4 regions of the Peribacillus sp. TE19612 genome follow, and region 3 is predicted to be linked to each of the others. Evidence: riboswitches for the same ligand, from Rfam matches in the RefSeq annotation. Region 3 holds a riboswitch; each other region holds the start of a gene.
The links. A riboswitch is a leader RNA that binds a small molecule or an ion and turns the genes downstream of it on or off. The one in region 3 is predicted to bind S-adenosylmethionine.

Region 1: linked by a shared signal. The riboswitch ahead of ACZ9AO_RS17590 (hypothetical protein) and the one ahead of ACZ9AO_RS09845 (bifunctional homocysteine S-methyltransferase/methylenetetrahydrofolate reductase) in region 3 are both predicted to bind S-adenosylmethionine.
Region 2: linked by a shared signal. The riboswitch ahead of ACZ9AO_RS16125 (5-methyltetrahydropteroyltriglutamate--homocysteine S-methyltransferase) and the one ahead of ACZ9AO_RS09845 (bifunctional homocysteine S-methyltransferase/methylenetetrahydrofolate reductase) in region 3 are both predicted to bind S-adenosylmethionine.
Region 4: linked by a shared signal. The riboswitch ahead of mmuP (S-methylmethionine permease) and the one ahead of ACZ9AO_RS09845 (bifunctional homocysteine S-methyltransferase/methylenetetrahydrofolate reductase) in region 3 are both predicted to bind S-adenosylmethionine.

The regions. Positions count from the first base shown of each region.
Region 1 covers NZ_JBWCCL010000009.1:251,806-259,395, reverse strand. Annotated here, with positions in the region: gene ACZ9AO_RS17610 (zinc-dependent alcohol dehydrogenase family protein) at 1-741, shown strand, start outside; gene ACZ9AO_RS17605 (amidohydrolase family protein) at 922-2,232, shown strand; gene ACZ9AO_RS17600 (nuclear transport factor 2 family protein) at 2,634-3,002, shown strand; gene ACZ9AO_RS17595 (GNAT family N-acetyltransferase) at 3,076-3,546, shown strand; SAM riboswitch class I at 3,664-3,775, shown strand; gene ACZ9AO_RS17590 (hypothetical protein) at 3,878-4,159, shown strand; gene ACZ9AO_RS17585 (methionine ABC transporter ATP-binding protein) at 4,371-5,390, shown strand; gene ACZ9AO_RS17580 (methionine ABC transporter permease) at 5,412-6,062, shown strand; gene ACZ9AO_RS17575 (MetQ/NlpA family ABC transporter substrate-binding protein) at 6,084-6,956, shown strand; gene ACZ9AO_RS17570 (M20 family metallopeptidase) at 6,990-7,590, shown strand, end outside.
Region 2 covers NZ_JBWCCL010000008.1:234,686-242,275, reverse strand. Annotated here, with positions in the region: gene ACZ9AO_RS16150 (glycerol-3-phosphate dehydrogenase/oxidase) at 1-663, opposite strand, end outside; gene glpK (glycerol kinase GlpK) at 1,031-2,521, opposite strand; gene ACZ9AO_RS16140 (MIP/aquaporin family protein) at 2,543-3,367, opposite strand; gene ACZ9AO_RS16135 (glycerol-3-phosphate responsive antiterminator) at 3,594-4,136, opposite strand; gene ACZ9AO_RS16130 (hypothetical protein) at 4,309-4,728, opposite strand; SAM riboswitch class I at 4,884-4,985, shown strand; gene ACZ9AO_RS16125 (5-methyltetrahydropteroyltriglutamate--homocysteine S-methyltransferase) at 5,067-6,170, shown strand; gene ACZ9AO_RS16120 (LysR family transcriptional regulator) at 6,224-7,102, opposite strand; gene ACZ9AO_RS16115 (aldehyde dehydrogenase family protein) at 7,218-7,590, shown strand, end outside.
Region 3 covers NZ_JBWCCL010000004.1:342,614-350,203, forward strand. Annotated here, with positions in the region: gene dapF (diaminopimelate epimerase) at 29-1,015, shown strand; gene ACZ9AO_RS09830 (DNA ligase D) at 1,440-3,287, opposite strand; gene ku (non-homologous end joining protein Ku) at 3,438-4,280, shown strand; gene ACZ9AO_RS09840 (MOSC domain-containing protein) at 4,773-5,423, shown strand; SAM riboswitch class I at 5,535-5,633, shown strand; gene ACZ9AO_RS09845 (bifunctional homocysteine S-methyltransferase/methylenetetrahydrofolate reductase) at 5,737-7,584, shown strand; gene metH (methionine synthase) at 7,577-7,590, shown strand, end outside.
Region 4 covers NZ_JBWCCL010000007.1:96,477-104,066, forward strand. Annotated here, with positions in the region: gene ACZ9AO_RS14045 (ring-cleaving dioxygenase) at 1-146, shown strand, start outside; gene ACZ9AO_RS14050 (alpha/beta hydrolase) at 146-754, shown strand; gene ACZ9AO_RS14055 (flavin reductase family protein) at 773-1,381, shown strand; SAM riboswitch class I at 2,055-2,157, shown strand; gene mmuP (S-methylmethionine permease) at 2,241-3,620, shown strand; gene mmuM (homocysteine S-methyltransferase) at 3,624-4,586, shown strand; gene ACZ9AO_RS14070 (hypothetical protein) at 4,887-5,054, shown strand; gene ACZ9AO_RS14075 (helix-turn-helix domain-containing protein) at 5,524-5,898, opposite strand; gene ACZ9AO_RS14080 (asparaginase) at 6,129-7,118, shown strand; gene aspA (aspartate ammonia-lyase) at 7,142-7,590, shown strand, end outside.

The DNA of each region.
Region 1 (7,590 bases), on a different contig from region 3:
TCGAAAGAGCTGATAGGCAAGCGAGTTCTGCCTTTGCGCGGTGAAGGGACCTGGCAGGATTATGTTAAAACATCAGCGGAACTGGCGATCGTCATTCCGGATTCGATTGAAGGCCATATAGCAGCGCAGTTATATATAAACCCGATAACCGCATGGCTAATCTGTACTGAAGTATTAACTTTGAAACCGGATGATGTATTACTCGTAAATGCTTGCGGATCTTCCATTGGCCGTATACTCGCCCAGTTATCCAAGATTCTTGGATTTAAGCTGATTGCTGTAACGAGAAACGATAAGTATACGGAAGAACTGCTTGAACTTGGTGCGTCATATGTGATCGATACATCCCGATCATCATTGCATGATACAGTGATGGAAATGACGAATGGGCACGGCGCGAAAGCGGCCATAGATTCAGTGGGCGGCATCGATGGTTCAGAACTAGCTTTTTGTGTACGGCCTAATGGCATCTTATTAACGATTGGCCTTTTATCAGGACAGTCTGTGAATTGGGCGAAAATTTCACAAAGGACAAAAGTGGATGTTAGAATGTTTCATCTTCGGCATTGGAATCAGCAGGCTTCCGTTCGAACTTGGCATGAAACATTTAACCTTTTGATGGGGTTCATTGCAGATGAAAAGTTGAAGTTCATGATGCCGGATTCCCACTACAGCCTTCAAGATGTTCAAGAAGCGATTATTGTCACGAGCAATAAAGGGAAGATATTTTTAAGCAGCTGATTTCGCAAAGGATAACCACTTAATTGAAGGAAGCATTCATCTTGGTGCTCTTCCAATAGGTTCCTAAGGTAAATGGAAATGGCCCCTGATAATATGGAATTACTTGATTACCTGTAAGGTGCTAGTTTAGAATGCGGAATAGGACATGTTGATACTGATACGACTTTGGAGGAAATACTTATGAAAACAATATATGTGAATGCTACATTTTTTACGATGGACAAGGAAAACCAAATCATTGAAAACGGCATGATGATTGTACAAGATCATACCATATCCTACATCGGCCAGCATGATGAACAACAATTGGCAGATGCAGATCATGTGGTCAACCTTGGCGGGAAATGGATCATGCCAGGCCTTGTGAATGCCCATTCGCATATTGTAATGACCCTTTTACGCGGTATCGGGGACGATATGCTGCTGAAGCCATGGCTTGAAACGAAAATATGGCCGATCGAAAGCCAGTTTACAACGGAAATCGCCTCTGTAAGTTCACAGCTAGGCATTATGGAAATGATGAAATCAGGAACCACGACATTTTCGGATATGTTCAATCCTAATGGAATAGATGCAGGTGCTGTCATGGAGACGATAGGCAAAACAGGAATGCGCGGAGCCTTTTCCTATACGATCTTCAGCTTGGGTACCGAAAAAGACCAGAAAGCGAACCTCATGGGGGCTGAGCAGTTTTCAAAAAACTATAAAACATTTGCCGATGGCCGCCTGACTACCATGGTTGCACCACATAGCCCATATGCCTGCACACCTGAAGCGATCATGGAAAGTGCACGAATTGCAAAAGAGAATGATTTGATGGTGCACATCCACGTATCGGAAACGGACTTTGAAATCCTCGACATCCAAAAACGTTACGGATCCCGTCCTGTCGAGCACCTTCGCCGTCTAGGCCTGTTCGATCAGCCTACCGTCATGGCACATGGTGTGGTCCTTAATGATGAAGAACGGGCGATCCTAAAACAGCATGATGTTCGCGTTGCCCATAATCCAATCAGTAACCTGAAGCTCGGATCTGGGATAGCAGATGTCGTCAGCCTTCTTGATGCAGGCATTAAAGTGGGAGTGGCAACAGATGGCGTCGCCTCCAATAACAACTTCGATATGTTCGAAGAAATGAGGACAGCCGCATTACTGCAAAAGGGAATGTATAAGGATGCCACAAAATTCCCTGCCCAAACAGCACTCGCCATGGCCACAAGAATGGGCGCCGAAGCGATAGGCATGGGTCATACAGGATCACTGGAAGCTGGTAAAAAAGCAGATTTCATCACCATTTACCCATATAACAAAGAACACCTGCAGCCACTGAGTGAAGCCTATTCGCACCTTCTTTATGCAGCGCGCGGAAATGACGTATGTGATGTATACATCGATGGCAAAATGGTCGTGAAAGATGGCCGCTGCTTAACGATCGATGAAGAAAAAGTAATCGCCGAAACCAATCGTCTTCAAGGAACCCTATCACGATAACACTGATGGGAGAACAACCGGATGCACAGAAGAAAGGAGCTGCCATTTGCAGCTCCTTTTTTTTATGGGTTGCGGGAGTAATTATTTAGAGGTATCGAATGGCAGTAAAAAAGGAATGGCCGCTAGTATTGTGGAATAAATGGTTTACTTAGAAATCCGTTGTGAGTCCAGTTACGAAGTAAGCCAGCTAAAAATAGTAATAAAATGGGGACGGCAAAAACGGTTAAAAACGAGAAAATGCCGCTGACCGCAAGATGAGCCAACTGCTAATCAGCAAGCAGCTGGATAAAAAATCTTAAATCGCATGGTTCATGAATTACTGAAAATCTACGTATTAATTATTTACGATTTTCCTATTTCGTTTCTTCGAGGGAAATGGTTGAAAAAGGAGGATAAGATGAATGGACAGGGAATCTTCATTGTTAAAAGAGCATTTGTATCAGCTGGAGGAGAAATTGTTAAAATCTGAAGTTCGTACATCCCCAGAAGTGCTTTCATCCTTATTGAAAGATGATTTCTTTGAGTTCGGCAGTTCGGGTAACATATGGTCAAAAAGCGATTTTATGGGTCAAGAGGGAGCCGGAGCGGTGAACATGACATTAAGTCAATTTGAGATGCATCCATTGTCTGATGATACCGTGTTAACTACATACCGGATTTTTGATGAAGATAAGCTGGAACATACCTTAAGAAGTTCAATCTGGAAATGTGCGAATGGAAGATGGCAGATGTTTTTTCATCAAGGCACAAAAACAAAAGGGCCTCTTTAAGCCTTTTATTTATGAAAAAGAAAGTTTTTCCTGCTTGAAAACTATTTCACTAAAATGATAAGGGTGGATGAAGTTGATTTTTCGTACCATTGATACGGACAAAGATAAAGATACTATCATTAATTTCCGGAAAGATTCCTTTGTTGTAAGTTTTGGAACTGATGCTGGTTTTGGAGATGAACATGCATATCTGCAACGAATGGAAGAAAGGGTCCGCAAATTTCCGGATGGACAGGTGATCATTGAAAAGGACCAAGAACCGATTGGACAAATGGAACTTCAAATTCGGGAGTATGAAGGAACTGAAATTGGCTATGTGAATCTATTTTATCTTATTCCCGAATACCGCAGTAAAGGCCTTGGCAAGGAATTGGTTCGCTACGCAGAAAACTTTTTCAGGCAATTTAATGTATCCGAATATCATTTAAGGGTTTCTCCGGATAATCAAAGGGCGATTTCTTTATATACGAATTCAGGCATGGTGAAGATTAGGGAAGAAAATGAAAAATACCCTGTATGGAGAATGAGCAAATCATTATATTGATATAATTAAAAAGTGTCGATTCACTATACTATGAAACTATTTATCGCGATGAAAAATATGGTTGACTTTAGCGAAATTAGAATATATAGTGAAGGACATAATTAAATATAACGTTAATTCTTATCAAGAGATGTGGAGGGACTTGGCCCTATGATACCTCGGCAGCGGGTTTTTACTTTTGTAAAAATACTGTGCTAATTCCAACGGACGAAAGTTTGAAAGATAAGAAGGAGCTTTTCTTAGATAATTAATTTAAGAGTTTACTCTTTTTTATGTCTAAAAGAGGCCTCTTCTGTCTGATGACGGAAGAGGCCTCTTTTGTTTATTCAAAATGTATATGGTTATTTGGAGAATTGGCGCAATTACTCGTGAGTTTCACGTAATTACTCGTGAGTTTCGCGCAGTTACTCGTGAGTTTGGCGCAATTACTCGTGAGTTTGGTGCATTTACTCGTGAATTTCGCAGATTTACTCGTAAGTTTGGTGCATTTACTCGTGAATTTGGCGCAATTACTCGTGAGTTTGGCGCAATTACTCGTGAGTTTGGCGCAATTACTCGTGAGTTTCGCGCAATACTCGTGAGTTTGGCGCAATTACTCGTGAGTTTCACGTAATTACTCATGAGTTTGGCGCAGTTACTCGTGAGTTTCACGTAATTACTCGTGAGTTTGGCGCAATTACTCGTGAGTTTGGTGCATTTACTCGTGAATTTCGCAGATTTACTCGTAAGTTTGACAGAATTTAACCCTATCATTATGAAGCGTTGCAAAGCTCTTCTCTCTGGATAAGGAATTCGTACAAATAAACAGCATGGGGGGAGATTGGATGATTGAGTTTCAAGGTGTTAAAAAGGTTTATCAAACAAAGAAACAGACTGTCGAGGCTTTGAAGGGCATTGATTTGACAGTGGAAAAGGGGGATATATTCGGGGTAGTCGGTTATAGCGGGGCCGGAAAGAGTACGTTGATCAGGTTGGTCAATTTGCTTGAACATCCTTCAGATGGTTCGGTGGTTGTTGGGGGCAAGGATTTAACCAAATTAAGCCCGAAGGAATTACGGGCAGAAAAGAAAAAAATCGGGATGATCTTTCAGCATTTCAACTTACTAAACTCAAAAACTGTTTTTGATAATATTGCCATGCCGCTGGTTTTATCGGGAACTACTCCAGCTAAGGAAATTCAAAAACGTGTAGGCGAGCTGTTGGAGTTCGTTGGCTTATCGAGCAAAGCAAAGAGTTATCCGGAACAATTATCCGGCGGGCAAAAGCAGCGGATCGGCATTGCGAGGGCATTGGCTACGAATCCATCGATCTTATTGTGTGATGAAGCTACGTCGGCATTGGATCCACAAACAACGAGTGCAGTTCTGCAGCTATTAAAAAAAATTAATAAAGAATACAATATCACCATTTTGCTAATCACTCATGAGATGTCTGTCATTCGGGAAATTTGCAATAAGGTAGCGGTCATGGAGGGCGGCTGCGTCGTTGAACAAGGTTCGGTTTTCGAAGTTTTTGCCAAGCCGCAAACGGATATTGCAAAAAACTTCGTGAGAACGGTCATACATGACGAAATTCCACAAAGTTTCTTAAAAAGCATAGGGTCCCATATCCCGATTATTTGGAAAATTAATTTTATTGGAACTACTTCGGGTACTCCTTTACTTTCAACCATCTCGAAGAAATATGATGTTCATTTAAGTGTCTTATCAGCCAATATTTCTGAAATCCAGGAAACTCCTTTCGGGAATTTGATCATTGAAGTGACGGGGAGCAAAAATGAGGTCGACAAGGCTTATCAATATATTAAAGATGAGGGGATTCTCGTCCAGGAGGTGCAAGTATAAATGGGTAATACGCTTTGGGGAATGGAAATAACGGCAGAGCAGCTGTCGACAGCTTTCGGTGACACACTTTATATGGTAGCCATCTCATTGATATTTTCCGGATTGATCGGGCTTCCGCTCGGTATCCTGCTTGTCATTACAAGAAAGGGTCACATCCTGGAGAATAAATGGATTTTTAATGTATTGAACCCGATCATCAATATCCTGCGGTCCGTTCCTTTCATCATCTTGCTTGTAGCACTCATTCCGTTTACAAGAATGATTGTCGGCAGTGCGATCGGAACGAATGCGGCCATTGTTCCGCTAATCTTTTACGCGGCTCCTTATATTGCCCGGCTTGTGGAAAACTCGCTGTTGGAAGTGGACAAAGGGATCATCGAGGCAGCTCAGGCGATGGGGGCGACAACATGGCAAATCATTTACCGCTTTTTGATTCCCGAGGGACTTAGCTCGTTGATCCTAACATTTACAACAGCGACAATCGGGCTTGTTGGATCTACGGCGATGGCAGGTGCCGTCGGTGCCGGCGGGGTCGGGGATTTAGCCTTGGCTTACGGTTACCAAAGGTTCGATACGATGACGATGATCGTCACAGTAGCGGCGCTCGTGATCATCGTTCAATTATTGCAATCCACCGGGAATTTTGTTTCAAGAAAAATCAGAAGAAGATAAAAATAACAGGAGGTTGGAAAAATGAAAAAAATCTTATTAACGATCATGGTATTGGCATTGGCCATCGTGGCTGCAGCATGCGGGAACGAAGAGGGTGCATCAGGGAGTTCGGATGATGTGAAAACAGTGAAAGTCGGTGTCAGCAGCGGGGATACGAGAACATGGGAATACATTGTCGATTTGGCGAAAGAGGAAGGGCTTAATATCGAACTGGTCACTTTCAATGATTATATCCAACCGAACCTTGCGTTAAGTGAAGGTGAAATTGATGCCAATTCATTCCAAACGGTCGCCTATTTCGATGAATTCGTTCAAGATCAAAATCTGAAATTGGAGGCCATCGGGTCGACTGTCATTGCACCTATGGGCCTTTATTCGAAAAAACATAAAAGTCTCAAAGATCTTCCGGATGGTGCTACGGTAGCCGTTCCGAATGAAGCAACAAACTTTGGCCGTGCACTGCTCCTGCTTCAGGAAGCTGGATTGATTACATTGAAAGAAGAATTCAATGGATCGGGATCATTGGAAATCATTAAGGAAAATCCGAAAAACTTGAAAATCCAACCTGTTGCTGCCGGCAATACACCGCGTCTATTGGATGATGCCGATGCTTCAGCTATCAATAATAACTTTGCCGTCGAAGCAGGCCTTACATTAAAAGATTCTTTATTCCATGAAAGTAAAACGGCGAAACCATATATTAATATCATTGCAGTTAAAAAGGGTAATGCCGATCGTCCTGAGCTGCAAAAATTAGTGGAGCTTTACCAATCGAAAGAAGTGGAAGCGTTCATTGAAAAAACGTTTAAAGGAAACACCATTCCTGCCTATGTTTCTGTAGATGAATTAGTGAATTACCAGGATGCATGGACAAAACCAGCTAATGAAAAGTAATGGATGTATTCAAGAAAAAGGGGAGATTAAGACATGGCGAGAGAATTAGTGCTGAAGCAGCATAAGCAAATCATTGAAGATCATATCGACCTTCATTCCGAATTATATATCGAAACGAGTCAAGCCATTCATGCCAAACCTGAAATTGGAAATCAAGAGTTCTTCGCTTCGGATACATTAACCGGAATACTTCAAAATGAAGGATTTGAAGTGACCCGTAATATTGCCGGGCATGAAACAGGGTTCATCGCCAAAAAAACCTCTTCAAAGAAAGGACCTACAATTGCCTTTTTAGCCGAGTATGATGCATTGCCGGGTTTAGGCCATGCTTGCGGACATAATATCATCGGCACAACGAGTGTGGCAGCAGGCATTTCCCTGGCTCAAGTGCTGGAGGAAACGGGCGGAGAGGTGATCGTTTTCGGAACACCGGCTGAAGAGGGAGGGCCGAATGGAAGTGCAAAAGGAAGCTTTGTGAAGCACGGTCTATTTGATGGGGTGGATGCGGCCATCCTTATCCATCCTGCCGGGCAAACGGGTATAACAAGTCCGTTTTTGGCTGTCGACCCCCTTGATTTTCATTTTTACGGGAAGTCAGCACATGCAGCAGCTGCACCTGAAGAAGGCGTGAATG
Region 2 (7,590 bases), on a different contig from region 3:
GTATATTTCATAAGCATCACCTGAAAGCAAATCGGCCACTTGGACTCCGTTCACCTTACCGTTTTCATATAACAATTTATCTACTTTTGTATAATTTATCGGTGTTGCACCTTTATCGACAGCCGCCTTCATGACTTCAATCGTAAGACGTGCATCATCTGTCCGATATTCAACATAATAGCCTCCGCCCTTCAGTCCCTCTTTCTTAACGAGAGGCTCCCGTTTTAGTGTTTCATCCGCCGAAAGCATTTTCCTGCGTTCAGATTTCTTAACCCCTGCAAGGAAATCATAGACCCGAAGCCCAATCGAAGTACTGAATTTCCCGAAGGTGCCTCCTTTATGCATCGGTAACAGCATCCATTCCGGCGTGGTCACATGCGGTCCATTCTCATATACGATTTCTCGCTCTTTACCAACCTCGGCAACCATTTTTATTTCAAACTGCTTCAAATACCGCAATCCGCCATGAACAAGCTTTGTCGAGCGGCTTGAAGTACCTGCAGCAAAATCCTGCATTTCAACCAAAGCCACTTTCATCCCACGGGTCGTAGCATCCAGGGCGATCCCTGCACCGGTAATTCCCCCACCAATGACAACCACATCAAATTTCTCTTTCTTCAGAGTTTCGACCGTTTCTTCCCGATATATATTTGAAAACCTCATGCCTGACTCCTCCTTTAAGTATTGCATTCTATTGTTTTTTTGTATGAATTCTGCGTTTACTCGTGAATTCTGCACTTTTACTCGTGAATTCGCACTATTTACTCGTGAATTCTCCACATTTACTCGTGAATTCACATGGTTTACTCGTGAATTCGATCATTATATTCAATTGGTTCATTTGTTCGCATAAGTTATATAGATATTAATATCCCTAATCTGCCGTTAAAAACAAAAAAAGAGACCATAAATGCACATTATCGAATTAACGATAACGCATTCATGGTCTCTCCTGTTCTCCGGCCGAGTTATTAACTTGATTTCATTATAGCATACTCCAGCTCATTTGAGAAAGGATACATGTTGTTTTTTATTTAAACGCCATAGCGGCATGTACGGCTTTCTTCCAGCCTTCATATAATTTTTCACTTTCTTGCTCTTCCATGGATGGTTCAAAAGTTTTGTCTACCGCCCATTGCCGGGAGATTTCTTCTTGATCCTTCCAATACCCGACAGCAAGGCCTGCTAAGTATGCAGCACCTAATGCTGTAGTTTCGTTTATGGTCGGCCTCTCGACGGGCACACGTAATAAGTCGCCCTGGAATTGCATCAAGAAGTCATTCTTGACTGCCCCGCCATCCACTCTTAATGTTTGCAGCTCGATTCCTGAATCCGCCTCCATTGCATCAAGGACATCCTTCGTTTGATACGCAAGTGATTCAAGTGTGGCGCGAATGAAATGTTCTTTTGATGTGCCGCGCGTCAAACCAAAAACGGCTCCCCGCACTTCGCTGTCCCAATATGGAGTTCCAAGTCCTACAAAGGCCGGTACCACATATACTCCATCCGTACTTTCCACCCGTTTTGCATAGGCCTCGCTGTCCTTGGCATCATGCAGCATCCGCAGGCCATCGCGGAGCCATTGGATGGCGGAGCCAGCTACGAATATACTGCCTTCAAGTGCATATTCGACCTTCCCATTCAAGCCCCAAGCAAGGGTCGTCAATAGTCCGTGTTCGGAGCTGACAGCCTTGGTTCCTGTATTCATGAGCATGAAACAGCCTGTTCCATACGTATTTTTAGCCATTCCTTCATTAAAGCAGGCTTGGCCGAATAATGCTGCCTGCTGATCACCGGCTGCCCCGGCGATCGGAATCGATTGGCCGAAGAAATGATATTCGATCGTACGTGCATATTCCTCAGAGGAAGGCCTCACTTCCGGCAGCATCGACTTTGGTACAGTCAATATCTCAAGCAGTTCTTCATCCCATTTCAGTTCATGGATATTGTACATCAATGTCCGGGATGCATTGGAATAGTCCGTTACATGAGCCTTGCCTCCTGATAGCTTCCAGATCAGCCAAGTATCGATGGTACCGAATAACAGCTTGCCTTCATCTGCCTTTTGCCGTGCCCCTTCCACATTATCGAGGATCCATTTCACTTTCGTTCCGGAAAAATAGGCATCTATCAACAATCCCGTTTTATCCCGGAATAAATCATTAAGTCCCTTTTCCTTCAACTCATCACAGATTCCACTTGTTTGCCTGGACTGCCATACAATCGCATTATAGACAGGCGTACCTGTTTCCTTATCCCAAACGACTGCCGTTTCACGCTGATTGGTGATCCCGATACCGGCAATTTGCTCTGGCTTTACACCGGATTCAGATAGTACACCGGCGATCACCGCCAGGATCGATCCCCAAATCTCATTGGCGTTATGCTCGACCCAGCCTGGTTTAGGGAAATGCTGTGTAAATTCCTTTTGGGAGGAATGGACGATTTCCCCCTTTTCATTAAATAAAATCGCCCTCGAACTTGTTGTTCCTTGATCTAATGATAAAATGTATTTTTCCATTGTGTATGCCCCTCCTTTTAATTAACTAGCGATATTTCTGCTATCCATTTCATGTGACTGTTTTTTACCAAAAGCATAGGCTACTATCAATAGTACCAGGCTTGCACCCATAACAGACCAAAATCCTGCCGTTATTTCCCCCATAAAGAATGCTTTATAACAAACGGCACCAAGTGAACCCCCTACAATCGGTCCAACGACCGGAATCCATGAATAGCCCCAGTTGGAATTGCCTTTACCAGGTATCGGCAGCAAAAAGTGAGCGATGCGCGGCCCCAGGTCGCGGGCCGGGTTAATGGCGTATCCTGTCGTTCCCCCAAGTGACATCCCGATCACGACAATCAATAACCCGACTGCGAATGGGTTTAGACCCTCTGTAAAATCATTGGCCCCTATAAATAATAGACCAAGAATAAGGATGAAAGTTCCAATCATCTCACTTAATAGATTTGAAAATGTGTGCGGGATTGCAGGTGAAGTCGTGAACACACCAAGCTTCGCCCCTGGATCATCCGTAGCTTTCCAGTGTGGCAAATAGTGCAGGAATACTAGAGTTGCGCCGAGTATCGCGCCAATCATCTGGGCAACGATGTAACCGGGCACATCACTCCATGGAAATTCTCCAATAATGGCAAACCCTACTGTGACCGCCGGGTTTAAATGCGCCCCGCTTATGGAACCCACTGCAAAAACACCCATGGTAACAGCCAATCCCCATGCAATCGTGATAACGATCCAGCCGGCATCTTTTGCATAGGAACTCTTTAAGGATGAACCTGCCCCAATACCTGCTCCGAATAAAACTAAAATCATCGTGCCTAACACTTCTCCCCAAAATGGAGTCATGATAAAACCCCTCCCCTGATAATTTTTTAAACCTTGCCAACAAATAAAAGGAGATCCACAGCAGAACCATCTTCATAAAAAAATTATGAATAGATCTGTTGTGAATCTCCTAGTCTCCGTCACATATATTAACTTGTACTGTAAAATATACTAGGTTATGAAAACGCTGTCAATATTTTATGAAAAATTAATCTATTATTCTGTAATTTTTTTCAATTTTTCCCTATTAGACGATATCCCATAATTCAGTTTTTGAAGTGGTGATTGACGACGCCCCGGCATCAAGGGCATTCAGGACTTCATCCGAAGTACGTATGAGGCCGCCTGCAAAAATCGGTGTCTGCAATCGTTCCTTCACTTCTTTTATCATCCATGGCATGGCGCCCGGCAATACTTCGATATAATCCGGCTTTGTTTTCTGCACCAGCTTATAACTTTTCTCAAGCGCATGTGAGTCTATTAAAAAGATTCGCTGGATGGCAATGACCCCCTTTTGCTTCGCCTTCAATATAACGCTTGATTTAGTCGAAATCAGCCCATAGGGGTTATATTCCTGACAAATGAATTCCGTCGCGTACTCATCACTTCTTATGCCATGGATCAAATCGACATGATAAATCATTTTCTTATTATGCTGCTTTGCCATCATACTTACATTTTTCAATTGTGAGATATGCAAATCAAGAAACACACCTATTTCATAGGAACTTTCTAGAAATCTTTCGAAATCCTTCATGCTTGCTGAAGCAGGCAAAATCTTCTGATCCATCATTATCCTCCTCATTCCCAGAAAAACTCAAAACTTCAAGTCATTTAGTATATTTTAAAGAGCTTGATTTATCAAACACATTTTTTCATGAACCATGACATCTTAACACTATCATACCTGGCAAACCCTTTATAGGTTACGGCTAAGGATATATGTAAAATATCCCCTTAAATCATATAGAAAGTTTCATTTTCAATGCACCTTCGGCGAGTTCATACGATTTAATTGTGCCAATCGGAATTTTCCTCACGATGCTCCAAGCATTAACATTCATTTTGATTGCTCTTTTTTCATATTCAAAAAATGGCGGTCTGTTAAATATCCTTTGGTTGATGAAATTCCTGTCAATGGGTTCCATTTCCACTAATTCAAATGAAATCGTTCTTTTTTCCACATGAACCGGTTTTAATGTAATCCGGAAAGCCACGTTTTTCTTAAACATCATTTTTTTCACTTCCATCGTACCGGAAAGCACAATGTGCCTTGGCGTAATCTCGACTTTAATATCCTGACCAGATGATTTCATTTTTATGATTCTCTCTATCATGTCTTCAGTTACCGTAATCGGTATGCCATTTTTGAATGGACTCATCCTTGCATTCCTCCCCACTCAAAGCATATGCCGGATTCCCTGATGCCGTTAACATTTCAGCCCGGATTAATAACCGGTATATTCGAAATATTCCAGCTCCACCCCTTGACCTTCATAAAAACTACCTGTATAGTCATAGTTAATTTAATAGACAACTCTTATCCAGAGAGGTGGAGGGACTGGCCCTTTGATGCCTCAGCAACAGACTGATCTTGTACTGTGCTAATTCCAGAAGTGTAAAAACTTGAAGATAAGAAGAGTATATAGCTTTGTTGCCAACACCTCTTCTTATTTTTAAGAAGAGGTTTTTTATTTTTAAAAGGAAAGAAGGAATCAACATGTCAATCACATTAACGAAAGCACCATTCAGGGCGGACCACGTCGGAAGTTTATTAAGACCGGAACGATTACATATTGCCAGAAAGGACTTTAAGGAAGGTACCATTTCAGCTGAACGGCTTCGTGAAATTGAAACCGAAGAAATCAAACGGATCGTCGATAAACAAATTGAAGTTGGTTTAGAGGCCGTTACGGACGGTGAGTTCAGACGAACATGGTGGCACTTTGACTTTCTCGAACATTTAAATGGCATCGAGGGATATGTAACTGAAAAAGGCCTCACATTCGATGGTGTGGAAACAGAGAGATATAATGTTCGCAATACCGGGAAGGTTTCATTCAACCCTGAACATCCCTTCATTCGTGATTTCATTGAATTGAACAAAATCGTGAACGGACGTGCCGTTGCCAAGCAAACCATCCCCAGTCCGAATCAATTATTTGCTGCAGGCATTCATAATGAAGACGTCTACCCTGATATTGAAGACTATGCAAATGATATCATCAAAGCCTATCAGCATGCTTTGAAAGCCTTTTATGAAGCAGGTGTGCGTTATCTTCAATTGGATGATGTATATATTGCCAGACTTTCAGCTCCGGATTTCCAGTTCAAGGATGGAAAATATACGAGGGAACAATTAATTGGTCTTGCACTTCGGGTCATTAATGGCACATTGGAAGGCAAACCAGAAGACCTTATCGTCACTACCCACCTATGTCGCGGAAACTACCAGTCGACATGGGCGTTTGAAGGAAGCTATGCCCGTATCGCCCCAACTTTATTGGCAAAAGAAAAAGTGGATGGATTCTTCTTGGAATATGATGATCAACGCTCTGGGGATTTCAAACCATTAGAATACATTCCAAATGGCGGTGCACGGGTCGTACTGGGTGTCGTCACTTCAAAAAATGGGGAAATCGAGGACAAGGAAGCTGTTAAGGCACGCATTAAAGAAGCCTCGCACTTCGTTCCGCTCGAACAATTATGCTTAAGCCCCCAATGCGGCTTCGCCTCCACACATCACGGCAACAAGCTAACCGAAGCACAGCAATGGGAAAAACTGAAATTCGTCGTTGATGTAGCAAAAGAAGTATGGGAATGATTCATCCTTAAATATAAAGTAAAAGCTAGGCATTAGGAAGGCCTAGCTTTTCTTCAAAACAACTCAATAAAATGTTTTGCCGTTTTGGAAAGATAACGATCTTGTCTAAAAACCAAGGCTATATTCGATTGAATTGAAGAATCGATAATATCCAGCACTTTCACTCCTTTTATAATATGGGGTGAAACAGCTGATTTCGGAACAATACTCGCCCCAACTCCAGCTGCAACCAGAGAGAGCAGAACATTTACATCATGGCATTCGCATAAAATATTTAGCTGTATTTCCCGCTTTTTAAATTCCTCGATAATTTCCTCGTAAATCCCCGGTCCTTTTTCCCTATGCACTAAAAGCAATGGGATGTTTTCAATATCCTTTAAATGAACCCTATCTCTCGAAGTGAAGCTGTCCCAATCCTCAGGTACAACAAAAACATTGGGCACTTGTCCTAAGTTCAAACTGGAAAGACCCTTCATCTCGACAGGTAAATGAACAATGGCAAGTTCGATATCCTGATTCTCCAAATAATTACTTATTTCATATGGATCTCCTGCGAATATTTTAAAGGAAACGGAAGGATATTTTTTCTTGAAACTATTAATTTTATCAGGTAAATAAGACATATACGCAAGTACGGAACCTACTGAAAGTGTACCTTTAATTCCCTCACCCGTTTCCTTCACTTCGAGCAAGGAGTCCTCGAAATATTGCAGCATATCCTTAGCCTTCTCGTAAAGTACCCTCCCAGCTTCGGTCAACTCCATACTTTTACCGTTCCTTTTTCGCTCAAGTAAAGTAGTCCCTAATTCTTCTTCCATAAGGCGGAGCTGCTGGCTTAATGGCGGCTGTGACATATTCAACTTTTTGGCTGCACGGGAAACCTGGCCTTCTTCTGCAAGAATGAGAAAATATCGTAATTGTCTAATATCCATATTGGCACCTCTGATATATATGTATATCGTATATAAACTTAATTATATAGATATTTTATATATGATACAAACAGCAGTAAAATATATTTGTTTACAACATAAAGGGGTGTTCAAAATGGAGAAATTCAAGGATCTAAACAAAAGCTTCATCAATGGGGAATGGATGGAAGGCTTAAGTCAACGCAGATATAATATTTTAAACCCATACAATAATGCCGTTATTTCAAATGTGAGCTTGGCTACATCAAAACAGCTCGAAGAATCATTTGAAATAGCAAAGAATGCTCAAAAAGGTTGGGCAAAAACATCAGCCGAAAAACGTCGTCAGGTCCTGCTTAAAGTTGGTGAATTCCTACAGGAAAACCGGAATGAAATCGTTGAAATCATTTCCCGTGAAACAGGTGGATCGCTTATTAAAGCAAACGTTGAATTTCAGCTTACTATGGAAATAGTCGAAGAATCTACTAACATGGTGGATGAAATATATC
Region 3 (7,590 bases):
CAAGCAGCATATTAGAGGATGTGACAGGATGATTATTGAAGGTTTAAAAAGCCATGGTTCAGGAAATGATTTCTTGATCATTGATGAATTGACTACTACCCTGACGTTTACTGAAGAAGAGCGGAAAAATTTCGCGAAGGCCCTATGCAATAGGGAGAGGCTTGGAGCGGATGGTATTTTGTTCGTAATGAAAAGTGAACATGCTGATTGCCGGATGCGTGTCTTTAATGCAGATGGATCGGAAGCCTCAATGTGCGGTAATGGACTTCGCTGTGTGGCACGTTACGCGTATGACGTTCTTGGGCTCGATAAAATGATCGTGGAAACCATGAAGGCTAATTTACTCGTCGAAAAAACGGAAGATATTTATGAGGGGATTCCGACTTTCAAGGTGGAAATTTCCCCGGTAAGTTTTAATGTGAGGGATCTACCTCTTGTATTGGATAAAGAACAGCTGCAAAACGAAACATTACCGGAACTGCATGATACCCTTTTATTTTCGGCATTAGCGGTTCCTAATCCACATTTGATCTCACTTGTCGATAGTGATGTTTTACAAAGTGATTTGCAGGAAAAACTTTCAACAAAGGTCAATCAACCGAATGAGCTTTTCCCTGATGGTGTCAATGTCAGCTTTGTGAAAGATTTGGAACCAGGGAGCATTTATGTGCGGACATTCGAACGTGGAGTAGGATTCACGAATGCATGTGGAACGGCGATGTCGGCTTCTAGCCTAGTAACATGCTCTGTTGGGTTAAACGCGTTGGAAAGTGAAATATCTGTCTACAATAACGGTGGAAAAGTTAAATGCGTGGTCCACCATGATGAAGAAAGCCAAACATATTCAATTGATTTAATCGGGAATGCAACCTATGAATTCAAGGTATCGATTGAAATAGACTTAGATCAGCCTGAAAAATTTGAAATGCTTGGAAAAGAGGATTTTGAATTGGAAACAAGCTTATATGCCAAGCTGCAGGATGAAGTGCAAAGGTATTTGAAAACAAAATTATAATGAAATTTTCAAACTGCAGGCGAACTCGAAAAAAGCGAGTTTTCCTGCAGTTTTCTTATTTAAAGTTGCAGTTGATTTCAGAGATCCGCTCGCTTTCCGCCGACTGTCTGCCGACTGTCTGCCAAGCCTCCTCGGCTCAAGAGCCTGTGGGGTCTCGGCTAGCCAGTTATTCGGCAGGAGTGTCGCAAATTTCTTCAATCCATTAAAGATTATAGTAAAAAAACATGAAGGTAACCTAGTCTTAAACATTATTCGGGATGAGACTAGCCTAGAGTTTTTCTTTAAAGAAACGTCCCAGTTGATTGGAACGTAAGGTACGAGACTCCTGCGGGAAAAGCGTGGCCAAGGGAAACCCCGCAGGCCAGCGCCGAGGGCGGACCGCCCGCGGAAAGCGATTTTCTAGAGCAACTTTCCATCTTACCAATTAGTTATTGGTCTTTTTTTGTTTTAGGAACGACAATACTTCCAAAAAGGCTGGTCCATTATCTACCAGTCGGTAATCCATAAACGCACACCCGTCTCTTTTTATTCTGTTTGGTATGGTTTCAATCGTAAAGTCCTTTAACTGGAGACTTTCGTTCACTTCCTCCCAAAACAAAGGTGTAGCCACACCAGCGAAAGAATTTCCCCGTGGGGAATAAGGAAGAATGATGGTTTTTCCTTCACTATGCTGCACAAAGTCCAAGTAAAGTCGATTATGCCGATTTATTTTCATTCTTTCCGTTGTAAAATCATTCGGATTGGAACTTGTTAAATAATCACCCAGAAAGTCAGTGAATATGCGTGTCTCCTGATAAGTAAATCTGTCTTCAGGCAGAGGGATGTGAATTTGCAGTCCTTTGTTACCTGAAGTTTTTACAAAAGCTTTAATCCTTAATGATTCCATCACCTTTTTTATTTCCTGTGCAGCCTTTACCGCAAAGGAGAAATATTCGATGGAAGGAGGATCCAAGTCCAGGACGATTTCGTCGGGTCTTGTTTTACCGGCTTTCTGAAATGGGGCATGAAATTCCAATGCAAGTTGATTACCAAACCAAAGGAGAGTTTCAATGTCGTTACACAGCATATACTCGATATCCTCATCCATGAACGTTTTAATAAAGTCAGGCGCATAATCAGGTTTGTTTTTTTGGAAAAATCTTTCTTTATCCAAAGTTCCATGAGGATAGCGGATCGTGGTAAGAAGCTTATCCTTCAAGAAGGGTAAGAAGAAAGCTGAAACCTCCCGTAAATAATGAAGGTATTCTACTTTTACCACCTGTTTACCTTCTGTTTTCCAAAGCGGTTTATCCCTTGAAGTTATTTGTACAGTATCTGGAAATGTATATTGCCCTAGCACGAATTTCTCCCAGGTACATTCGTCGGGAGAAGTTTGTAAAAGCCACTGCGAAAACTGAGGTTCACGCAATTCATTTTCCTCATAAACGTGTAAGAATTGAACTTCAATGCAAATGGATGGATGGATATAAAAAAATTGTGCGTCTTCGTCTGATGCATTTTGCTTGATCAATTGATGCAATATACTTTTATCTCTAGCACTCAGTCCATTTTTGACACTTCCGATTTTCGTTACGGCACCTTCTTTGAATACTGCAAGGGAAACGTAGCCATTTTCTTTGTGCAATGCTGTGATGAAACAAGAAACGGTCTTCCAATTTTTCACCTTAATCCAAGATGTTGTACGTCTTCCTTCTTGCCAAGCACCCCGAGTTTCCTTGGCGACAATCCCTTCGCCATCTAACAAGGTGACCTTATTCAAGGCAATATCCAAAACGTCAAAACTCTCTATTAATTGTATCAAAGCCTTATCGGTGGGATCAGGAGGCATAGGAAGACCGAGTTTTTCCCCCATATTCAACATCAATTCCCTTCGTTCCACCATAGGTTTATCTGCTACCTCTTTTCCGCTGATGCGAAGCAGGTCAAACGCTATAAACCGACATGGGGAAAAACGGGCATTTTCTGAAATTAAGGATTGTTTCCCAAGGCGTCCTCGCCACTGTATTTGAAAAAAGTCCGCCTTCGCCTGATTCGTAAGCCAGACCAATTCTCCATCTAACTGAAGCGGGAGATAATCTTCCAGGTCCAGGTCTTTGATGAAAGAAATGATTTCTGGGAATTGAGGTGATAATTCCTTTTCATTCCGACTCGAAATGCTTATGGTATCGGAGTCTATCGTTAAAATAGCCCTAAAGCCGTCATATTTGACTTCATAACGCCAATCCTTGGAGTTGGGGGCTTCAGGGTAATAGGTAGGCAGCATCGGTTTCATTTTTGTATTTACCTCCGCAAATAATTGATAACATTATTTTGCCAAAAAAACGAAGTGTTAGAGTTGGCAATTGTTTTTTCGTTTTTTTTTGAACAAAGGGGAATAATAAAATTGTTCTTCTTATCAAAAATAAGTTATGAGGTGACGAATATGCATACGATGTGGAAGGGGAGCATATCATTCGGTTTGGTGAACATTCCGATCAAACTTCATGCTGCAACGGAGGATAAGGATATATCTTTAAGGACGTTGCATAAGGAATGTCATACACCGATTAAATACGAAAAGGTTTGTCCAGTATGCGAGAAAGAAGTGGGGAAGGATGATATAGTCCGCGCTTTTGAGTATACAAAGGGAAAGTTTGTTGTATTGGAAGACAATGAACTAGAACAACTGAAAAAACAAAACGAAGAAAAAGCCGTGGAAATCGTGGATTTCGTTAAAATTGAAGAAATAGATCCCATTTATTTTAACCGGAGTTATTACATGTCCCCAAATGACGGGGGGATAAAAGCTTATTCCCTTTTGAGGCAGGCCCTCAAGGAATCGAATAAGGTGGGGTTGGCAAAAATCATCATTCGCTCCAAAGAACAAATGGCGGTAATCCGAGTCGTTGATAATACCTTGGTTATGGAAACGATTCATTATCCGGATGAAGTCCGCTCCACAGCGGATGTTCCGAATATCCCTGCCAATGATACCATAGTAAAAAAAGAAATCGATACTGCCGTATTATTGATAGATCAATTAACGACTACTTTCGATCCGACAAAATACACCGATGACTATCGAACCGCGTTACTAGAATTGATTGAATCAAAGAAAACGGGACAGACGACGATTACAGCGAAAACAAAAGAACCAGTTTCCAACAATGTAACTGATTTAATGGAGGCATTACAGGCATCCATAGACCGTACAAAACATGATGAACCGGAAAAGAAAAAGACGACCCGAAAGAAAGCGGCACCGAAAAAAAAGAAACAAGCGTAAACAGGAAGCTGAGCGGAAGACGGATGATGTCGCTCGGCTTTCTGCTTGTTTTTGCAAGGATCAGGCTTCTAATAAAAAATTGAAAGGGACTTGATAAGGAGGGGAGGAAAGTACAAATAGGTGAGTCGATCACGATGCAAGAAACTGAATGGAATTACAGGAAATTAGTGGATATTAATGAAAGCAAAAAAAATTCGCTCCCTAAAGAGCGACAATGAGGAATTCAATCGTGAAAATCAACATATAGGCGAACGGTTGTAGTTTTCGACTATATATTGTGTTCATATTCTACCATATTTAATTCTGAAATAGCAACTAAATTACTGAAACTAACCTATGAATTTTTCTGGAAATCAATGATATTTCGCCCATTAACTGCTCATATGGCTTTTTCATTTCATATACATATAAAAAGGTACTGAATAAAATGGATTTTTAGTATAATTTATACATATAGGATGATATAAATTTAATATGAATGGAAGATGCAAAATGGAAAATGGAAAAATTAAATCACTACATGCAGGGAAGCCGAAACATGAAATTTTTTCGAATATCGATATCTTTTCAGCCATGGATAAACAAGCACAGGATAATTTGACAGTGACTAAATCTGGCATAATCGGTGATGGTGTCGGTAATGTAAAGTTCCATGGAGGTCCTGATCGGGCTTTGTGCTTTTACCCATTTGAGCATTATTCATTATGGAATGAAAAATTCTCTAAAAAGCTGGATATCCCTGCATTCGGTGAAAATTTAACTATAGCGGGGATGAGGGAAGAAACAACGTATATCGGCGATATTTATCAAATAGGCGATGTGATTGTTCAAATTAACCAAGGGAGGATACCTTGTTCGACCATTTCCTTCTTCAATCAAGAACCTAAGTTTTTGGAACTCGTACTGAAAACGAGTTTCACTGGTTATTTTGCTAGAGTACTTCAAGAAGGAACGATAAATAAACAAAACGAGATTGTGTTAATAGATCGTCTACAAGAAAAAATTTCTGTCCATTACGCAGCAGAGGTCATCCTTCATAAACGAGATGGGCTGGAAGGAGCTAAGGCTTTACTTTCACTAGACTCGTTAGCGGAAGACTGGAAACAAAGGATCTTGAAGAGGGTTCAAGCAGAAAAAAATTGAATGATTTTTGCAAAAGTGAAAAAAATGTCGATCAGGTATTGAAATTGACAGATTATTAATGTAAATTAAATATAATCAAATTTTGAAATCTTATGAAAATTATATAAATGGATCTTATCGAGAGAGGTGGAGGGACTGGCCCGAAGAAACCTCAGCAACCAGCTTAGGCAAAGGTGCTAAATCCAGCAAGCAGAGCTTGATAGATGAGGAGAATGTTTCAAAAACCTTCTTCTTTGAGAAGGTTTTTTTTCCTTTTCTCTCATACTCATAGAATACGGCAAAAACAGGATTGTTTTTGAGAGAGGGTGTAATGATGAATTTTCGTAAAGAATTAAAAGAAAGAATGCTGGTTGGAGAAGGGGCAATGGGGACCTTGCTTTACTCTAATGGCATTGATCAATGTTATGAGGAATTAAACTGCACGAACCCAGATCAAATAGAGTCCATCCATCGAGCCTATCTGGAAGCTGGTGCAGATATCCTTCAATCGAATACATACGGAGCCAATTTCAATAAATTGAAGCGGTATGGACTTGAAGATGAAGTGAGTAGAATCAATCGCCAGGGAGTCATTCTTGCTAAAAGAGCGGCAAAAGGAAAAGCATACGTCTTCGGTACCATAGGGGCTCAGCGGAGTATCAGGAAATCGGATTTAAGCATGGAAGAGATAAAACGGGGTTTTCGTGAACAGCTATACAGTCTGTTGATGGAAAATCCTGATGGGATTCTCCTGGAAACATTTTATGACCTGGAAGAACTGGAAACCGTCCTGCAAATCGTTAAAAATGAAACGGGACTGCCGATTATCGCAAATGTCTCGATGCATGAACTGGGTAATCTTCAAAATGGAATCCATTTAAATGAAGCCTTTCAAAAACTCGAGCAATTGGGTGCCGATGTGGTTGGTGTGAATTGCCGCCTCGGACCACATCATATGATTCGGGCCTTGGAAGAAGTGAGTTTGCCAAAGCAAGCATCGATTGCCATTTACCCTAACGCCAGCCTGCCGGATTATGTCGATGGGAGGCTCGTTTATAAAGCTGTGCCGGAATATTTCGGTTCTAGTGCCCTGGAACTTCGTGAGCAAGGCGCCGCGATCATAGGAGGGTGCTGTGGAACGACTCCACTGCATATTCAAGCTGTAAAGCATGCAATTGGAAGTTTGGCTCCCGTGAAAGAGAAATTTACGAAATCCCGTGAAATAGAAGTAATTGAAGTGAACGATAGGGAATTGGAACTTCCCCTTTACGAAAAAGCCAAAACGGAACGGACGATTCTTGTTGAGTTTGATCCACCGAAAAAGCTAGGGATAGAGAGCTTCATGACTGGTGCTGAGGTTTTGAAAAAAGCAGGGGTCGATTCCATTACATTAGCGGATAATTCACTTGCCTCACCAAGGATATCGAATGATGCACTGGCTAATTTACTGAAGAACCAATTGAATATAAATCCGATGGTGCATATAACATGCCGTGATCGAAATTTGATTGGCCTGCAGTCACATTTAATGGGTCTGCAGACGGTAGGGCTGAACGAAATATTGATCATCACCGGAGACCCTTCAAAAATTGGGGACTTCCCGGGTGCCACTTCGGTTTATGATTTATCTTCCTTTGACCTGATAAGTATGGTCAAACAATTTAATGAAGGTCTTTCCTATTCTGGTCAAAGTTTGGGTCAACGGGCAAATTTTAAAATTGCGGCAGCTTTTAATCCCAATGTGAAATATCTGGATAAAGCCGTACTGAGAATGGAAAAGAAGATTGCCTGCGGTGCTCAATCCTTTTTGACACAGCCAATTTATTCCGTGGAGCAAATCGAAGAAGTATATGAAGCGACAAAACATCTAGAAACCCCGATTTTCATCGGTATCATGCCCTTAACAAGCACCCGGAACGCCGAATTCATCCATAATGAGATCCCAGGCATCAAATTGCCTGATAATGTTAGAAGGGCCATGGCTCTAGCGGGGGATGACCCTGTAAAGTCAAGGATTGAAGGGGTGAATATCGCGCGGGAACTGGTGGACGCGGCTAGGGAAAAATTCAAGGGCATATATTTAATCACTCCATTCCTTCGCTATGAAATGACGGCGGAACTTACGAAATATATTAGAAAAGTCGATAGTAAACAGACATCAGAGGTGGCAGTACATGAATAAAAAAGC
Region 4 (7,590 bases), on a different contig from region 3:
CAGATCCACCTGGCTTTGCTCATGATGAAACGAAGGAAACGATGGGCAGTAAATTAATGCTGCCGCCATGGTTGGAAGAAAAGCGGGAAGTTATGGAAAAAACGTTACTGCCGGCAGTGCCGAGAGTACTAGAGGAGGATAAATGATGAAACATATTTTTCAAAAAGGAAGTAATCCAGAAGCTCCGTTACTACTGCTTTTACATGGCACTGGAGGAACGGAAACAGATCTCTTGCCATTATCCGAAATGGTTTCACCGGGTTCGTCCGTACTGAGCGTACGGGGAAATGTACTTGAAAATGGAATGCCCCGTTATTTCCGACGGTTAGCTGAAGGGGTTTTTGATGAAGAGGATTTGATTTTCCGAACGAAGGAGCTTTATGACTTCTTGGAATCAGCGTCTGGAAAATATGACTTCGACCGTGACAGAGTGGTGGCATTAGGTTATTCCAATGGTGCAAATATAGCGGCAAGTTTGCTGTTCCATTACGAGGGGGCATTACAAGGAGCGATTCTTCATCATCCAATGGTTCCAAGACGAGGGATCGCTTTGCCGTCCCTTTCAGATATACCTGTATTTATAGCTGCAGGTAAAAACGATCCGATTTGCCCGGCAGAAGAAACTGATGAACTTAATCAACTTTTACAGCAAGCTGGCGCTACAGTTGAAGTTCAGTGGGAAAATTACGGTCATCAGTTGACACGTTCAGAGGTTGATGCAGCAGGTTTATGGTTTCAAAAGAACTTTTTATAAGAATGAGAGGGAATGAAGATGATTTCTGTTAATCCTGAAAGTTTGACTGAACGGGATAATTATAAGTTTTTGACTGGAAGCATTATACCGAGACCTATAGCGCTGGTTACGACACAATCCGAAACCGGTACAATCAATATAGCGCCGTTCAGCTTTTTTAACATAGTCAGTTCAAATCCTCCGATGATTTCCATTTCTGTTCAACGGAAAGAAGGAGTTTCAAAGGATACAGCCCGAAATGCAATTCAAACAGGTGAGTTCGTTGTTCATATCACTGACGAAAATAATGTTGCTGATGCAAATCGAACGGCCAAGGAACTCCCATCTGAAGAAAGTGAATTGGGTCTTACTAATTTCACGCTGGCTGTTAGTGATAAGGTATCCGTACCAGGATTGGAAGAAGCGAAGGTGCGGTTCGAATGTACATTAGAGCAATCGATTCCATTGGCAGGTTCCAAGAATAAACCTGGTTGTGATTTACTGATAGGGAAAATAGTCTGTTATCATATAGAGCAAGATATTTATCATAATGGCCGTATTGACCCGAACGGGCTAAAACCTGTAGCGAGATTAGCCGGTCATACTTATACAAAACTAGGGGAATTATTTGAAATAGAACGTCCTTAAGGAAAAAGAAAAAAATGGCGACAATCTTTTAAGATGTCGCCATTTCAGTTTGTAGACAAAAGGGGTTCGGAATTAAAAAATTCTGGACCCCTTTTGAAATTCCCTATGAATACATATCTTTCACCAAGTCATAAATGAAAGTGAAGTCAATGGCAGCCTCCATTTTAAGAACCAAATGGTTCGGTGGCACCAGTTGATCTAAAGTAATCAGTTCAAGTTGATCTCGCTGAATAGAATCATGAAAGATCCTCATCACCTCAGGTTCTAATACTTCTATTTTAAAACAAAAATGACTCTAGGCAAAAGTGTTCTATCAAAAGGTAAGACAAAGCTGATTGGAACGGAAGGTGCGAGACTCCTGCGGGAAAAGCGCGTCCAGGGGAGACCCCGCAGGCGCAAGCCGAGGAGGCTCCCCGACCGCCCGCGGAAAGCGAGTGCCCTACGTTCCAATCAACGTCCAAATGGCGACAATCTTTTAAGATGTCGCCATTTTTAAGACCAACATGACCCCGGTTAGTTTTATTTGCCATTATAATACGCTTAGCGCTTGTTCCAAAAACAATTTAATATTAATGCCCCAGCCATGATCGTTAGCATTTAAAAGGAAGTCTTTACATTCCGAAACAAAACTTGACAATTTTTTCATAGATTGATAAAGTTATAAAAAAATAATTTCTTATCCAGAGAGGTGGAGGGACTGGCCCTATGAAACCTCAGCAACAGGTCTACATAGACACTGTGCTAATTCCAGGGGGTGAAACCTTGATAGATAAGACCGTACGTGTTTATTTGTCAGTAACGCACTCTTTTTTAGAGTGCGTTTTCGTTTTTTCTGGATGCAAGATTAAGGAGAGTTAGTATGGAGAACAAAAGGAAGCATGATTTTCAAAGGCAAATGCAAGCACGGCATATAATAATGCTATCGCTTGGCGGGGTGATTGGAACTGGTTTATTCTTAAGTTCGGGTTATACGATTCAACAGGCTGGTCCGTTCGGAACCATCCTTTCGTATCTGATTGGTGCATTAGTGGTTTATCTAGTCATGCTATGTCTAGGTGAACTGTCAGTGCATATGCCCGAGACAGGTGCTTTTCATAGTTACGCAGCCAAATACATCGGACCAGGGACAGGGTATACAGTAGCCTGGTTGTATTGGCTAACCTGGACTGTTGCACTAGGTTCGGAATTCACGGCTGCAGGATTGTTGATGCAGCGATGGTTTCCATCAATCAGTGTCTGGATATGGAGTGCTCTATTTGCCATTTTGGTCTTGGCATTAAATGCGTGGACCGTTAAGTTTTTCGCTGAATCCGAATTCTGGTTTGCGTCTATTAAGGTATTTGCTATTGTGATATTCATTATTCTGGGAGCTGCGGCAATGGTAGGTTTTATTCCAATGATTAACGCACAATCAGCTCCGTTATTTTCCAATGTTACAAGTGCAGGTTTATTTCCAAATGGTGCTTTTGCCATTCTAATGACAATGCTCGCTGTGAATTTTGCATTTTCTGGAACTGAATTGATCGGAGTTGCAGCTGGAGAAACTGTGAATCCGGAAAAAACGATTCCAAAGGCAATCCGTATGACATTATGGAGATTGATTATCTTTTTTGTAGGTACCATCGTTGTTTTATCCGCATTATTGCCTGTTTCGGATGCAAGCGTATTAGAGAGCCCCTTTGTTGCCGTTCTAGAACGAATTGGAGTGCCATATGCAGCGGATATTATGAACTTTGTTATATTAACTGCCATTTTGTCTGCTGCAAACTCAGGACTATATGCCTCATCCAGGATGCTTTGGTCACTTGCAGATAAGAAAACTATTTCACCAATATTTGCAAAATTGACAAAACGGGGTGTTCCCTTGAATGCAGTCCTTTTCAGTATGCTGGGCGGTGTTTTAGCACTTTTCTCGAGTATTATTGCGCCGGATACTGTATATATAGTGCTTGTATCCATTTCTGGACTAGCCGTGGTTATAGTTTGGATGAGTATTAGCGCGTCACAGTTTCTATTTCGCAGACGATATATAAACGAAGGAAACTCAGTTAATGATTTGGCTTATCATACACCATTATATCCATTCGTACCAATCGTTTCATTTATGCTATGTCTTGCTTCTTGCATAGGAATTGCATTTGATCCTACACAAAGAATTGCACTATATTGTGGCATTCCGTTTATTTTGTTTTGCTATGTAAGTTATTATCTGACACAAACTTTAAGAAAAGAGGAGTAGACAATGAAGAATAAAATTAACCCAATTGAAGCAATTTTACGAGATCATTCAGTCATGATTTTGGACGGAGCTTTAGCTACAGAGCTTGAAAGTCATGGTTGTGATTTGGACGATCCCCTGTGGTCTGCACGTGTATTGCTTGAAAATCCAGAATTGATTTACCAGGTTCACTCTGACTACTTTCGAGCTGGTGCTGACTGTGCGATAACGGCAAGCTATCAAGCAACGGTTGAAGGTTTCGCCCTCCGCGGAATACAAGAAAAAGAGGCATTGGATCTAATCCGGAAAACGGTTTTACTTGCAAGACAAGCAAGAGATGAATTTTGGAAGGAAGAATATCAAACGATTAGACCTAAGCCATTGGTTGCTGGATCAGTTGGGCCTTATGGAGCTTATCTAGCAGATGGTTCAGAGTATGTTGGGAACTATGGTGTTTCAGATGAAGCTTTAGCGGCATTTCATCGCCCACGAATAAAAGCTTTGATTGAAGCAGGAGCTGACATTTTAGCATTTGAGACGATTCCTTCTTTGCAAGAAGCAAAAGTATTACATTCATTATTGAAGGATTATCCAGAAGTCTATGCTTGGCTATCCTTTTCTTTGAAAAATGAAAAAGCGATAAGTGACGGTACATTGCTGGAGGAGTGTACCAGATTGTTCGGGGACAGTGAGCAAATTGCCGCAATTGGCATCAACTGTGCGCCTGTATCAGTTGTCACGGGAGCCATACAGGTGTTGCGTGCAAACACGCATAAACCAATTATCGTTTATCCCAATTCCGGTGAAACCTATAATCCAGAAACTAAAACATGGCATGGTCCGGAATCATGTAATAGGCTCGATGTGAAATCTGAAGATTGGCACCATGCGGGGGCAAGTATAATTGGAGGATGTTGCAGAACCGCTCCTCATCATATTGCGGGCATTTCAAGAAAGTGGCGACCTTCCGTGGTAACGTTCTCCTAGCCTTTTTTGTTATCAAAAATGTTTTTATTAAATATGCAAGTAGTCGGGAAACCTATAAACAAAAAGAACAGGAATCTGGCGGTTCCTGTTCTTTTTGAGCTCTTTATTCAGATTCGAGTAATTTTGAAAAGGTTTGAATTATTAATTTTTAGGCACTTCAGAAATAAGTCGCGCAAGATTGGCTGGGTATTACAGGTAAACCAACCCTGCTGCAAAAACTGTAAAAAGAGAAATTAAATCATATTTTTTTCGTGCTTGGGAAAACTATACAAACAATGAATGGAAAGGAGAGAATGCGTTATGAGTCGTGGTAAAAATTTTAATCACAAAGAAAAAGGACATCCAGGAAATTTACCCAATAATAGAATTAGCGAAGAGAAGGAACACAGCCGCCAGTATGAACAGATTGAAGATATTGTCACACATGAAGCTTTCAAGAATCGGGAAAAAGAAGATGAGATGCCTTAAGATATGGAGATGCAGCACATCTGTTGAGACATTATATTGAGCAATTTTCCATTTCTTTAAGGATTCCATTAATAGAAGCACATGAATTAAGACATAACTCTCACTTCATGTTGCTTCTTTTTTTGATTATTTCATCGGGGGAAACCATGATCTTTGCCATGTTTTTTCTATCATTGCAAATAGATAAAGAGGGAAAATTAGAGATAAACCTTCAATCAATCTTCCCTTGATGGAAAATGAATAAGTTTAAAGAGGACAACAGAAACATGAAGCTGGATGATTTTTTGAAAAACCGACTTTCTTCTATATAATAATTAATAAAATTTAAATTTCTAAACACAGATATAATTACGTGCAACTTCAAAATGGGAGAACCGACCTATCCTAATTGATGAAAGCCGCGGTATTTTACAGTTATAATGAACATGCCAGTCAGTATAACCAAATGCCAGTTTAAACTCAATGTCTGCTATGTTTCATTTTGTTTATCGCGATTTATTTCCACTTCCCGTTTAGCTCTAATAAAAGCGATAAATTGAATTGTTTCCTCTTCAGAAAGAGAAATTCCATCTACAGCAAGCTCCATATCTGGTAAATCCGTTAATTCCATGACTTGAGGTGACTCATTATCCAGATCCTTAGATGGATAACCTACTCGACCCAGAATGTAATCAGTTGAGGTATCATATAAGCCTGCCAATAAATTAATCGTTTCCAATGAAGGGCGGCGGTGGCCCGATTCATAACCGGCATAGGTACTCTTGGCGATTCCGAGTCTGTCAGCGGTATATTGCAAAGACCATCTTTTGCCCTTCCTTAATGTAGTCAATCTATTTAAAATCATTATTATTACTCTCCTTTTATATAAATCCATTATAACATCATATTGAAAAAAGTGTACGCGTAATGAATAACTTTCGCTTGATTTCACTATGAAACATGACTATAATAACATGTGTTGTACGCGTTACATGAACATTTACAGCGGAAACATCCTTTTCTGAGATGATTAGAATGATAGTGAAACAGGGAGGCTTATTAGGGGGTAGTATATTGGAAAAGTTAAAATCAAAAATGAAGAAGTTGATGTTGCTTACTACAGGTGGTACAATTGCATCGTTAGAAGGAAAAAATGGACTTGTTCCAGAAATGAAAGCTGACGAAATTTTAGGCCACCTACCGGGATTGGATTTACTATGTCAGATTGATAGTAAGCCTTTGATGAATATTGATAGTACAAATATGCAGCCGGAAGATTGGACAGAAATGGCACAATCCATCCATGAGCACTACCATGATTACGATGGCTTTGTGATTACCCATGGAACAGATACAATGGCTTACACTTCTGCTGCGCTCTCATATATGTTACAAGATTTAGGGAAACCAATCGTCATTACTGGTTCTCAGGTCCCGATTGCCTTTAAAAAGACAGATGCCAAAAGGAATATCTCTGATGCGATCCGGTTTGCTTGTGAAGATATTGGAGGAGTATATGTTGTTTTTGATGGCAGAGTCATTCAGGGTACGAGGGCCATTAAATTGAGAACGAAAAGCTATGATTCGTTTGAAAGTATTAACTATCCTTATATTGCTACCATATTCAAAGATAAAATTGAGTATCTAAAGCCAGTTCATTCACCAAAGAATAAGGAAGCTAAGTTGGATGCTTCCCTATGTACTGATGTTGCTTTAGTCAAGCTGCATCCCGGTATTAAGCCTGAATTCTTTGATTTCCTGAAAAATCAATGTCGGGGAATCGTAATTGAAAGTTATGGAAGCGGTGGTATTCCATTTCAAGGAAGAAACATTTTAGAGAAATTGAATGAGTTAGTACAATGTGGAATATCCGTTGTCATTACTACCCAATGCTTAGAAGAAGGGGAAGATATGGATATTTACGAAGTGGGACGAAAAGTGAACAAGAATGTCATCATTCGTTCCAGGAATATGAATACAGAAGCCATCGTTCCTAAGTTGATGTGGATATTAGCGAAGACGCAGGATCCTAAAAAAGTGAAGGAAATGATGGAAACACCGATTGCAGAGGACATTACATTCTAGAACAAACAAAGGGGCAAGAGGAAATGTTGATAGAAGAGAAAACATACCGAATCGAGAAAGACTTTCTTGGGGAAAAGGAAATTCCAGCAGATGTTTATTATGGTATACAAACTTTACGCGCAGTGGAAAATTTTCCGATTACCGGTTACAAAGTCAATGAAGAAATGATTCGTGCACTGGCCATGATTAAAAAAGCGGCCGCTTTAGCGAATATGGATACCAAACGGTTATATGATGGTATTGGAAGCGCTATCGTCAAAGCTTCTGAAGAAGTGATCGATGGAAAGTGGCATGAATATTTCATCGTTGACCCAATTCAAGGCGGTGCGGGGACATCGATGAATATGAATATTAATGAAATCGTTGCCAACCGTGCGTTAGAACTTATGGGACACAATAAAGGTGATTATGTACATGTTAGCCCAAATAGCCATGTTAACATGTCTCAATCAACCAATGACGTATTCCCAAC